2 regions of the Enterococcus sp. AZ177 genome follow, and region 2 is predicted to be linked to the other one. Evidence: predicted binding sites of a transcription regulator. Region 2 holds the regulator's gene; the other holds the start of a gene.
What was found. Region 2 encodes HrcA, which represses chaperone genes, less so after heat shock. Its sites were predicted from a motif close to TTAGCACTCNNNNNNNNNGAGTGCTAA; they were not measured.
Positions count from the first base shown of each region.

Region 1: the regulator HrcA is predicted to act here: its motif matches at 2,809-2,835, upstream of groES (co-chaperone GroES).

Region 1 is NZ_CP172944.1:1,070,219-1,074,854, forward strand. It holds gene IGJ34_RS05195 (ABC-F family ATP-binding cassette domain-containing protein) at 1-769, opposite strand, end outside; gene IGJ34_RS05200 (redox-sensing transcriptional repressor Rex) at 986-1,651, shown strand; gene IGJ34_RS05205 (CPBP family intramembrane glutamic endopeptidase) at 1,706-2,374, opposite strand; gene IGJ34_RS05210 (hypothetical protein) at 2,462-2,644, opposite strand; gene groES (co-chaperone GroES) at 2,869-3,153, shown strand; gene groL (chaperonin GroEL) at 3,216-4,636, shown strand, end outside.
Region 2 is NZ_CP172944.1:1,365,098-1,369,733, reverse strand. It holds gene dnaK (molecular chaperone DnaK) at 1-461, opposite strand, end outside; gene grpE (nucleotide exchange factor GrpE) at 528-1,070, opposite strand; gene hrcA (heat-inducible transcriptional repressor HrcA) at 1,133-2,176, opposite strand; gene hemW (radical SAM family heme chaperone HemW) at 2,426-3,577, opposite strand; gene IGJ34_RS06710 (glycerophosphodiester phosphodiesterase family protein) at 4,192-4,636, opposite strand, start outside.

The sequences.
Region 1 (4,636 bases), 290 kb from region 2:
GTTGCTCTGCTTTTAATGCTAAATATTTTGAGTAATTGCCTTTGTAATAACGCATTTTGTGGCGACTGATTTCATAAACTTCAGACACTACTTTATCTAGAAAATATCGGTCATGTGAAACTATCAAGAGGGCTCCAGAGTAGCTAGGCAAATAATTCTCTAACCATGAAAGGGTATCAATGTCTAAGTGGTTAGTCGGTTCATCCAGAATCAGAATATCTGGTTTTTGCAGTAACATCCGCGCTAAAGCTAAACGTGTTTTTTGCCCCCCCGATAATGTACTGATATTTTTTGAATAAAATTCTTCTTTAAATCCAAAACCATGCAAAACTGACCGAATCTCATTTTCATAGCCATAACCATTTTTTTCTGAAAAGTCATGTTGCAAGCGATCATATTCTTTCATAATCGATTCATATTTTGAATCATCAGGCAGCAGTTCACTGATAATCAATTCAAGTTCACGCATTCGTTTTTCCATTGTGATGACTTCTACAAATGCTTCTAGCATTTCATCCCAAACGGTCTTATCTGAATCAAGTCCAGTATCTTGGGCTAAATAACCCAGACTGGCTGTTTTATTTTTAGCAATCGTACCAGCATCGGGTGTGTCGATTCCTGCGATTATTTTTAGCAGAGTAGATTTACCAGCACCGTTACGGCCAACTAAAGCTATTCGGCTATTTGTACTGATTTCCATTTGTATGTTATCAAACAAAGTGTCTGCGCCGAAATAACGGGCGATTTGATTTGCTTGGAGTAAAATCATGTGGTAACCTCATTTCTATTTCAATGCCTTAAGTGTAGCATAAATTGACCGGAAAAAGCATCCATCCAACGACTAGAGAGAAAAATAATCAGAACAATTTTAAGAAAGTTTGAAAAATATTGCTTTTTTTGAGCTGTAAGATTGCTTTTTATCTGGAACAACTGCTATTATGAGAGATGGATATTTGTGTATATTTAGAGTATTGGAGGTACGATTGTGAAAGACCAAATTATTCCAAAAGCAACGGCAAGACGCCTTCCCCTATATTATCGTTATTTGAGAATTCTGCATGATGCAGGCAAAAATAAAGTTTCATCTACTGAACTAAGTGAAGCAGTACAAGTAGACAGCGCAACGATTCGACGAGATTTTTCTTATTTTGGCGAATTAGGCAAGCGTGGTTATGGTTACGATGTGGAAAACTTGATGAATTTCTTTGCAAAAACATTGAATGATGATGAGCTAACCAATGTAGCTTTGATTGGTGTAGGTAACTTAGGAAGTGCCTTATTGAAGTATAAATTTCATCAAAGTAACAGTATTCGTGTCAGCTGCGCATTTGATGTTAACGACGACATCGTTGGCAGAATCGTAGATGGTATTCCGGTTTATCCAATGACGGATATGATGGAACAGATTCGCATACAGCAAATTGAGGTCGCAATTTTGACCCTTCCAGCAAGAAAAGCACAAGAAGTGGTTAGTCAATTAGCAGATGCTGGGGTTAAAGGGATTCTGAACTTTACAGCAGCTCGTTTAGTAGCACCAACAGATGTGTTGATTCAAAATGTTGATTTGACCAACGAATTACAAACGTTGATTTACTTCTTGCATCATGATAATGAATTAGCTGGTACTGAAATCGAAGACGAAAAAGAATAATATAAAACCCCTATGGTTGCACTCTTTAAAAAAGGCAATCATAGGGGAATTTTTTTATTTAGGTAATTCAATATTTGCGTAATGCATAACGAGTTGAGCAATCACAACTAGCGTATTCATGCCACAATGAGCGATGATCGAGGTCCAAATTTTCCCAGTCATTTTATATAATAGAGCAAAGAAGAAGCCCATGAAAAAATAGACAAAGAAATGACCATCTTGATGAATAACAGAGAATAAAGAAGAACTAATGATTGCCGCAATCCAAAAACCAGTGTACGTTTCAGTCAAACCAATCAAAGAACGACGAAAAACAAATTCTTCCATGATAGGACCACCAATCGTAGTTGCTAGGATAAACAAAGGATTCGCTAGAATAACGGCAATAATATTTTGTGTATTTTGTGAACTAGGTTCTGCACCTGTAATCGCTGTTTCGATACCAAAAACGACGGCTTGAATAATCATTGCTAAGAAAATACCACTGACACCTAGTAAGTAGATGAAAACGGGTGAAGTCAATTTGGCTTCCTTTTCTACTGTTGTAACGGCAGTATTTTTATTTATAATGTAGAGCCAAATCATCAAGCCAGCACCTAAGATATAAGTGAAGGTTGTACCACTGATTACGATATCAGATGAAAAAGGGCTAAAAATATAGGGAGAAAAAAATACAAGTCCGTATAGAAGGACCATGGATAAACTTACTTTTTTTATAGACATATTTTTAGGCATATAAACAGAAAACTCCTTTCATTAATTGCAGAATGTAAAAAGTATACCATAGTTGACATTTGTTTCGTATGACTATTATTTTTTATGATTATTGCGATAGCCTAATAGCAGAAAGATAAATACGAAGAAAAAGGCTGCTTCCCATAATGTCGTTGTCCAGTCGAAACGCCTGCTTACTCCAAAAAAGAAATTACCAACATTCGCAATGATGAGGTAAAGTGCTGTTATTGTTAAAGCTCCTGTAATTCTTTGTTTCATTTCAATCGCCTCTCTTTCTGTTCTTATTTTACCATGAAATGAACGGTAGAAAAGAAATATATCAATTTAAGAACAGAAACTTTCGTTTTTTGACCGATTATTGAATAAAATTAGTCAAAAGACTTGCAAAATGAAAAGGAAATGAGTATTATAAATAGTGTGAGTTAGCACTCGATAACTAAGAGTGCTAAAAAGATAAATATTTTTTTATGGAGGGATTTATTGTGTTAAAACCATTAAGCGATCGCGTCGTTATTGAAGTCGCGAAAGAAGAAGAAAAAACAGTAGGGGGAATCGTCTTAGCATCAGCTGCTAAAGAAAAGCCTCAGACAGGAAAAGTTATCGCAGTAGGTGAAGGCCGTGTATTAGAAAACGGTACAAAAGTTCCTGCCGATGTTAAAGAAGGCGACACAGTAATGTTTGAAAAATATTCAGGAACAGAAGTTAAATATGAAGGAAATGATTATTTGATCGTTTCTGGTAAAGACATCATTGCGATTGTTGAGTAATCCATTTTTAATAAAAAAACCATTTTAAATAGAAAAAATAAAATTTTTGAGGTGAAGGAATTATGGCAAAAGAAATCAAATTTGCAGAAGATGCACGTGCAGCAATGCTTCGTGGAGTAGATATTTTAGCAGACACAGTAAAAGTAACATTAGGTCCTAAAGGCCGTAACGTTGTTTTAGAAAAATCATTTGGATCACCACTTATTACAAATGATGGTGTTACGATTGCAAAAGAAATCGAACTAGAAGATCATTTTGAAAATATGGGGGCGAAATTAGTTTCTGAAGTTGCTTCTAAAACAAATGATATCGCTGGAGATGGAACAACTACTGCAACAGTATTGACCCAAGCTATCGTTCGTGAAGGATTGAAAAATGTAACTGCTGGTGCGAATCCTCTAGGAATTCGTCGTGGTATCGAATTGGCTACAAAAACGGCAGTCGAAGAGTTACACAACATTTCAACAGTTGTTGATTCAAAAGAAGCAATTGCACAAGTTGCTGCTGTTTCTTCTGGTTCTGACGGTGTAGGACAATTAATTGCGGATGCAATGGAAAAAGTCGGTAACGATGGTGTCATCACAATCGAAGAATCAAAAGGAATCGAAACTGAACTAGACGTAGTTGAAGGAATGCAATTTGACCGTGGTTACTTATCTCAATACATGGTAACAGACAATGATAAAATGGAAGCTGTCTTAGAAAATCCATATATCTTGATTACAGATAAAAAAATCTCTAATATTCAAGATATCTTGCCTTTGTTAGAACAAATTTTACAACAAAGCCGTCCATTATTAATTATTGCTGATGATGTTGATGGAGAAGCTTTACCAACACTTGTTTTAAATAAAATTCGTGGAACATTCAATGTTGTTGCTGTAAAAGCACCAGGATTTGGTGATCGTCGTAAAGCAATGCTTGAAGATATTGCTATGTTAACAGGAGCCACAGTAATCACTGACGATCTAGGTCTTGAATTAAAAGATACAACAATCGAAAACCTTGGAAATGCAAGCAAAGTTGTTGTAGACAAAGACAATACAACGATTGTTGAAGGCGCTGGTGAAAAAGCTGGTATCGATGCTCGAGTTCAATTGATCAAAAATCAAATTGCAGAAACAACATCTGATTTTGACCGTGAAAAATTACAAGAACGCTTGGCTAAATTAGCTGGTGGTGTTGCGGTAGTTAAAGTTGGTGCTGCAACTGAAACAGAATTAAAAGAATTAAAATTACGTATTGAAGATGCATTGAATGCTACTCGTGCTGCCGTTGAAGAAGGTATGGTTTCTGGTGGTGGTACAGCGCTTGTAAATGTTATCGGAAAAGTAGCTGCTTTAGAGGCAGAAGGCGATGTAGCAACTGGTGTGAAAATCGTTGTTCGTGCTTTAGAAGAACCAATCCGTCAAATTGCTGAAAATGCTGGATATGAAGGCTCAGTAATCGTTGATAAATTAAAAAATATCGAGTTAGGTACTGG
Region 2 (4,636 bases):
TATGCTAATGCAGCAGCTGTTGGTTCGTTAACGATACGTTCTACTTCTAGACCAGCGATTTTACCAGCGTCTTTTGTTGCTTGACGTTGTGCATCGTTGAAGTAAGCAGGAACAGTGATAACTGCTTTGTCTACTTTTTCACCAAGATAATCTTCTGCGAACCCTTTTAAATATTGCAAGATCATTGCAGAAATTTCTTGTGGTGTATAAGATTTGCCATCAGCTTCTACTTTATAGCCAGCTTCGCCCATATGACGTTTGATTGATGAAATTGTGTGTGGGTTTGTTACTGCTTGACGTTTTGCGACTTCACCGACTTGGATTTCTCCATTTTTAAATGATACCACTGAAGGTGTTGTACGGTTACCTTCTGGATTCGCAATGATTTTTGCTTCTCCGCCTTCTAATACTGCCACTGCTGAGTTTGTTGTTCCTAAGTCAATACCAATAATTTTACTCATAATTAATGATCTCCTATCTTCTATTTTAATTTTTTTCAATTTATATTATACAACCATCGCTTGCTGTTATTGTGCAACAACAACCATGCTTGCTCGTAAAACGCGGTCATGTAACTTGTACCCTTTTTGTAACACTTCGACGATTGTATCAGCAGGGACTTCGTCACTTGCTGGAATCGTTTGAACTGCTTGATGTAAATTAGGATCAAACACTTCACCCATTGTCGGGATTTCTTCGATACCTTCATCTTTTAATGCCGCTTGTAACCCTTCAAGAACCATTGAGATCCCTTTTTTCAAGCTAGCACCTTGTTCATCATCGACTTCGATTGCCATCGCACGTTCCAAATTATCGATCGAAGGTAGCAATTTTTTTCCTAAGTCTTGTGAACGATAACGAACAAGCAATTCACGCTCATTTTTGAAACGATTGCTCATATTGGCAATTTCAGCACGAGCTCTTAAAAACTTGTCTTCCATTTCTGATAATTCAGCATTGGCACTTTCAAGTTCTGTCATTTCTGTTTCTTCTTCTGAAACACCAGTTTCATCGATAGCATCCATGTGTTCCTCTTGTAATTCTTCATTCGTTTCTTCTTTATTACTCACTCTGGCAACTTCCCTTCTCATTTACGTAGAATTATTAGAATTCTATATTTTCAACTCATCACTTACTCATCAAGAAAACGGTAGTAAGCACCGAGTTTTGAAGCTAATTCATGGCGAAATACATCTACCAGACCAAACATTTTTGAATAGGGCATGCTTGTAGGGCCTAATAACGCAATGGTTCCCTTACCGTGACCAGAAACTTCATAAGTCGCAGTGATCATGCTCATATTATCAAGTAAATCGTTTCCTATTTCTGAACCGATACGGATCGCTATTTGCGTATCTGTCTCTTCATCAGACGTCAACAAGTGGGTGATTGCGTCTGTATTTTTCATAAAGGAATACACAGATTTTAGTTGATTGATATCTTCTTGTACACCAAAATCTAATAGGTTCATGCGCCCACTGACAAACACTTTTTCTTCAAAAGCGTGTCCCAGCATCGCATCAAATAGGTTCATCATGCCGTCAGGTGTTTGGAAATAGCGATGTAAAATCATCGGAATTTCGGTGCGTAAACGATGATAGACCGTCAGCAATGGTTGTCCGACCAATTTATCATTGATGATTTGCGTCATCTTTTCCAAGTCTTGGCTTGAAACAGATGCTGGAATCGCAAATACTTGGCTTTCCACATTGCCTTTATCCGTCACTATGATCGCTATGATCTGACGTTCATTTAATGGAACAATTCGAAAACCAGTCAATCGTCTTTCTTTCACTTCTGGACCTAACGAAAAAGCAGTATAGCTTGTTAAATCAGAAAGGATTTCAGCTGATTGTTCAATAATATCATTGATCTCATGAAATTCTTTCCCAAATGAATGACGAATCGTTTCTAATTCATCACGTTCGATTTCAGCTGGACTCAATAAATGATCCACATAATAGCGATAACCATCCATTGAAGGAATCCTGCCAGAAGACGAATGTGTCTTCAATAATAGTCCGTGCTCTTCTAGAGCCTTCATATCATTACGAATCGTTGCAGAACTTGACTTAATTCCTTCTTCCATTAATTTCTTTGATCCTACAGGGTTACCTGTATTCGTATATTCTTGGATGATAAGTCGCAAAATATTCTTTTGTCTTTCCGTTATCATAATTACCACCCTTCATTAGCACTCATGACATTCAAGTGCTAATACAATTATTAATATAGCAAGTTCTTCTTGAATTGTCAAGAGAAAAACTCACTTTTTTAGCACTCATTGCATCAGAGTGCTAAAATGTACAAAAAAAGGCTAAGACATAGCCCCAAGAGCCATATCTTAGCCTAACGGAATCCTAGTGAACGGTGGGAATTGAACACTTCTTTCCCAATCTCACTCTTATTGTTGTACTGTGCACGTTTATTCTTGGTCAATAAGAAATGCTTCAAAAACATCATTCCCAACAAAAAGACCTTGTTCAGTAAGTTGGATATGTGTTTCATTTTCGCTTATCAATCCTTTTTGAATCAAGTTCGGGATTGTTTCTCTATATACCTGATTTAACGGTAAATTGAACTTCTCTTCGAATCGTTTTTTCGAAACACCCCCCATCTTCCTTAACCCAAGAAAGAGTTCTTCTTCCATTTGATTATTGACGGTCAAAATCTCTGTTTCAACAGTTGGTAATTGGTTATCTCTTAAAGGGTTTAGATAATGTTGAATCGGACCATGATTTCGATATCGAGTATGTCCTAAATAACCACTCGCACCGGCGCCAAATCCATAATAGTGATCGTTGTTCCAATAAACCAAATTATGTTGACTTTCTTGCCCTTTTAGCGCGAAGTTACTAACCTCATATTGGTGACGTCCAGCCTTTTCCATTGCACTAATTGTTTCCTCAAACATTAACGCTTCAACTTCTTGATCTGGCAATTGTAATCGACCTTGACGTACCCAGTTCATAAACATTGTTTTGTTTTCTAAAATCAACGAATATAAAGAGTAATGCGGTAAATCAAGTTCAATCGCACGTTTCAGTGTATCTCTAAACCCCTCCAGCGTTTGACCAGGCAAAGCATAAATCAAATCGATACTAACATTTAGGAAATCTTCTTTTTCTAAGAATTTCATCGTTTCATAGACATCTTCTGCCGTATGTTTGCGTCCAATTTTTTTTAATAATTGGTTGTCGAATGTCTGAACACCCATAGATAAGCGATTTACACCATATTCTTTCATTACTTGTAGTTTCTCTTGCGTTAGATCGCCTGGATTCGCTTCTACTGTAAATTCGTTTTTATCATCAAACGGCAATAACTCGCGTACCCCTTTTAACAGAACAGCTAATTGCTTAGCTGAAAGCGAAGTAGGCGTGCCCCCTCCGATATATATTGTCTCTGTATCTTTGCTTGGATACTGCTCTTTTGTCAAACGAATTTCTGTCAAAAGACTTTGGATATATTCATCTACTGGCTGCCCTTCTAAAAAGACTTTATTAAAGTCGCAGTAGTAACAAATGTGCTCACAAAAAGGGATATGTATATAGGCTGATGTTTTATCGTTTTTCATTTTCTTCCTCCAGTTTAAACGAAGTTGCTACAGATTTTATTATAGGAAGCTTACCAAAGTATTTCACTTCTATTTTAAGATTTCATTGTATCAACTTATTTGTTCCAAAACTTGTAATTCATTTGGGACACGTCTCTTATCTTAACATATCCCCTACTAAAATTGTCTAGTTTACTCTCTTGAATATTTTTAAGCTTCTATAATGACCAACTAACGAATAGTTGAACAGACTAAATCATATCGCTTTCTTGCTTAACTACGAGCTAGTAAAAAACTCTTTCTCGCTGTAAATAAAACTCTGAATAAAATGAGAATCGGGAATTATCCTGTTTAGAAATAAAAACAAGTCCAAGAAATTTTCTCTCCGAACTTGTTTATGTTTTATTTCTACTTTTAACCTATAAATGCTCTTTGTACTTGCCAATTCACATTTTTTAATAACGGTTACTAGAAGCAAATTTGAAGAAGTACTCCTTCTTTTGACTTGAGAGAAAGAACATCCTTCAAATTTACTTTTATTCATTTCCGTATTTTTCCCATGTCCTATATGACAGAATAAAGAGTATGCATCATTCTAAATCATTGATAACATTATTCCTTTCAAAAAAGAAAGCTTAATCATAGTCAGTAGTTAGATTATTAATGCCTAATGCTTCCATCTTCTTAAACTCACTTTGAGGAACCCCCCATAAATTAACGGTTAAACCTTTACTTTGAGCTTTGGCAATCAAGTCTGCTCGACCTAAAACACTTTCATACTTAATAGCTAACCCAGCATTCCCACCAAGATTGCTAACCTGATCAATCATTTGTTCATCTAAAGTTTTCGCTAGAAACTGAACCTGCGTTTCAGGAAGACGCTTTTTCATTTCGACCAAATTCGTAAAATCAAATGAAATGATTATAGCCTTATTCGTTATACCAAATGAACTAATTATATTGGCTAAATCATCGTAATCACTTGGTTCAAGATTTTTAGCTTTCATTTCGATAAACGGAATACTTTTTTTACTACTCATAATTGTAAGAAACTCTTCCAATGTTGGAATAATTAATTGT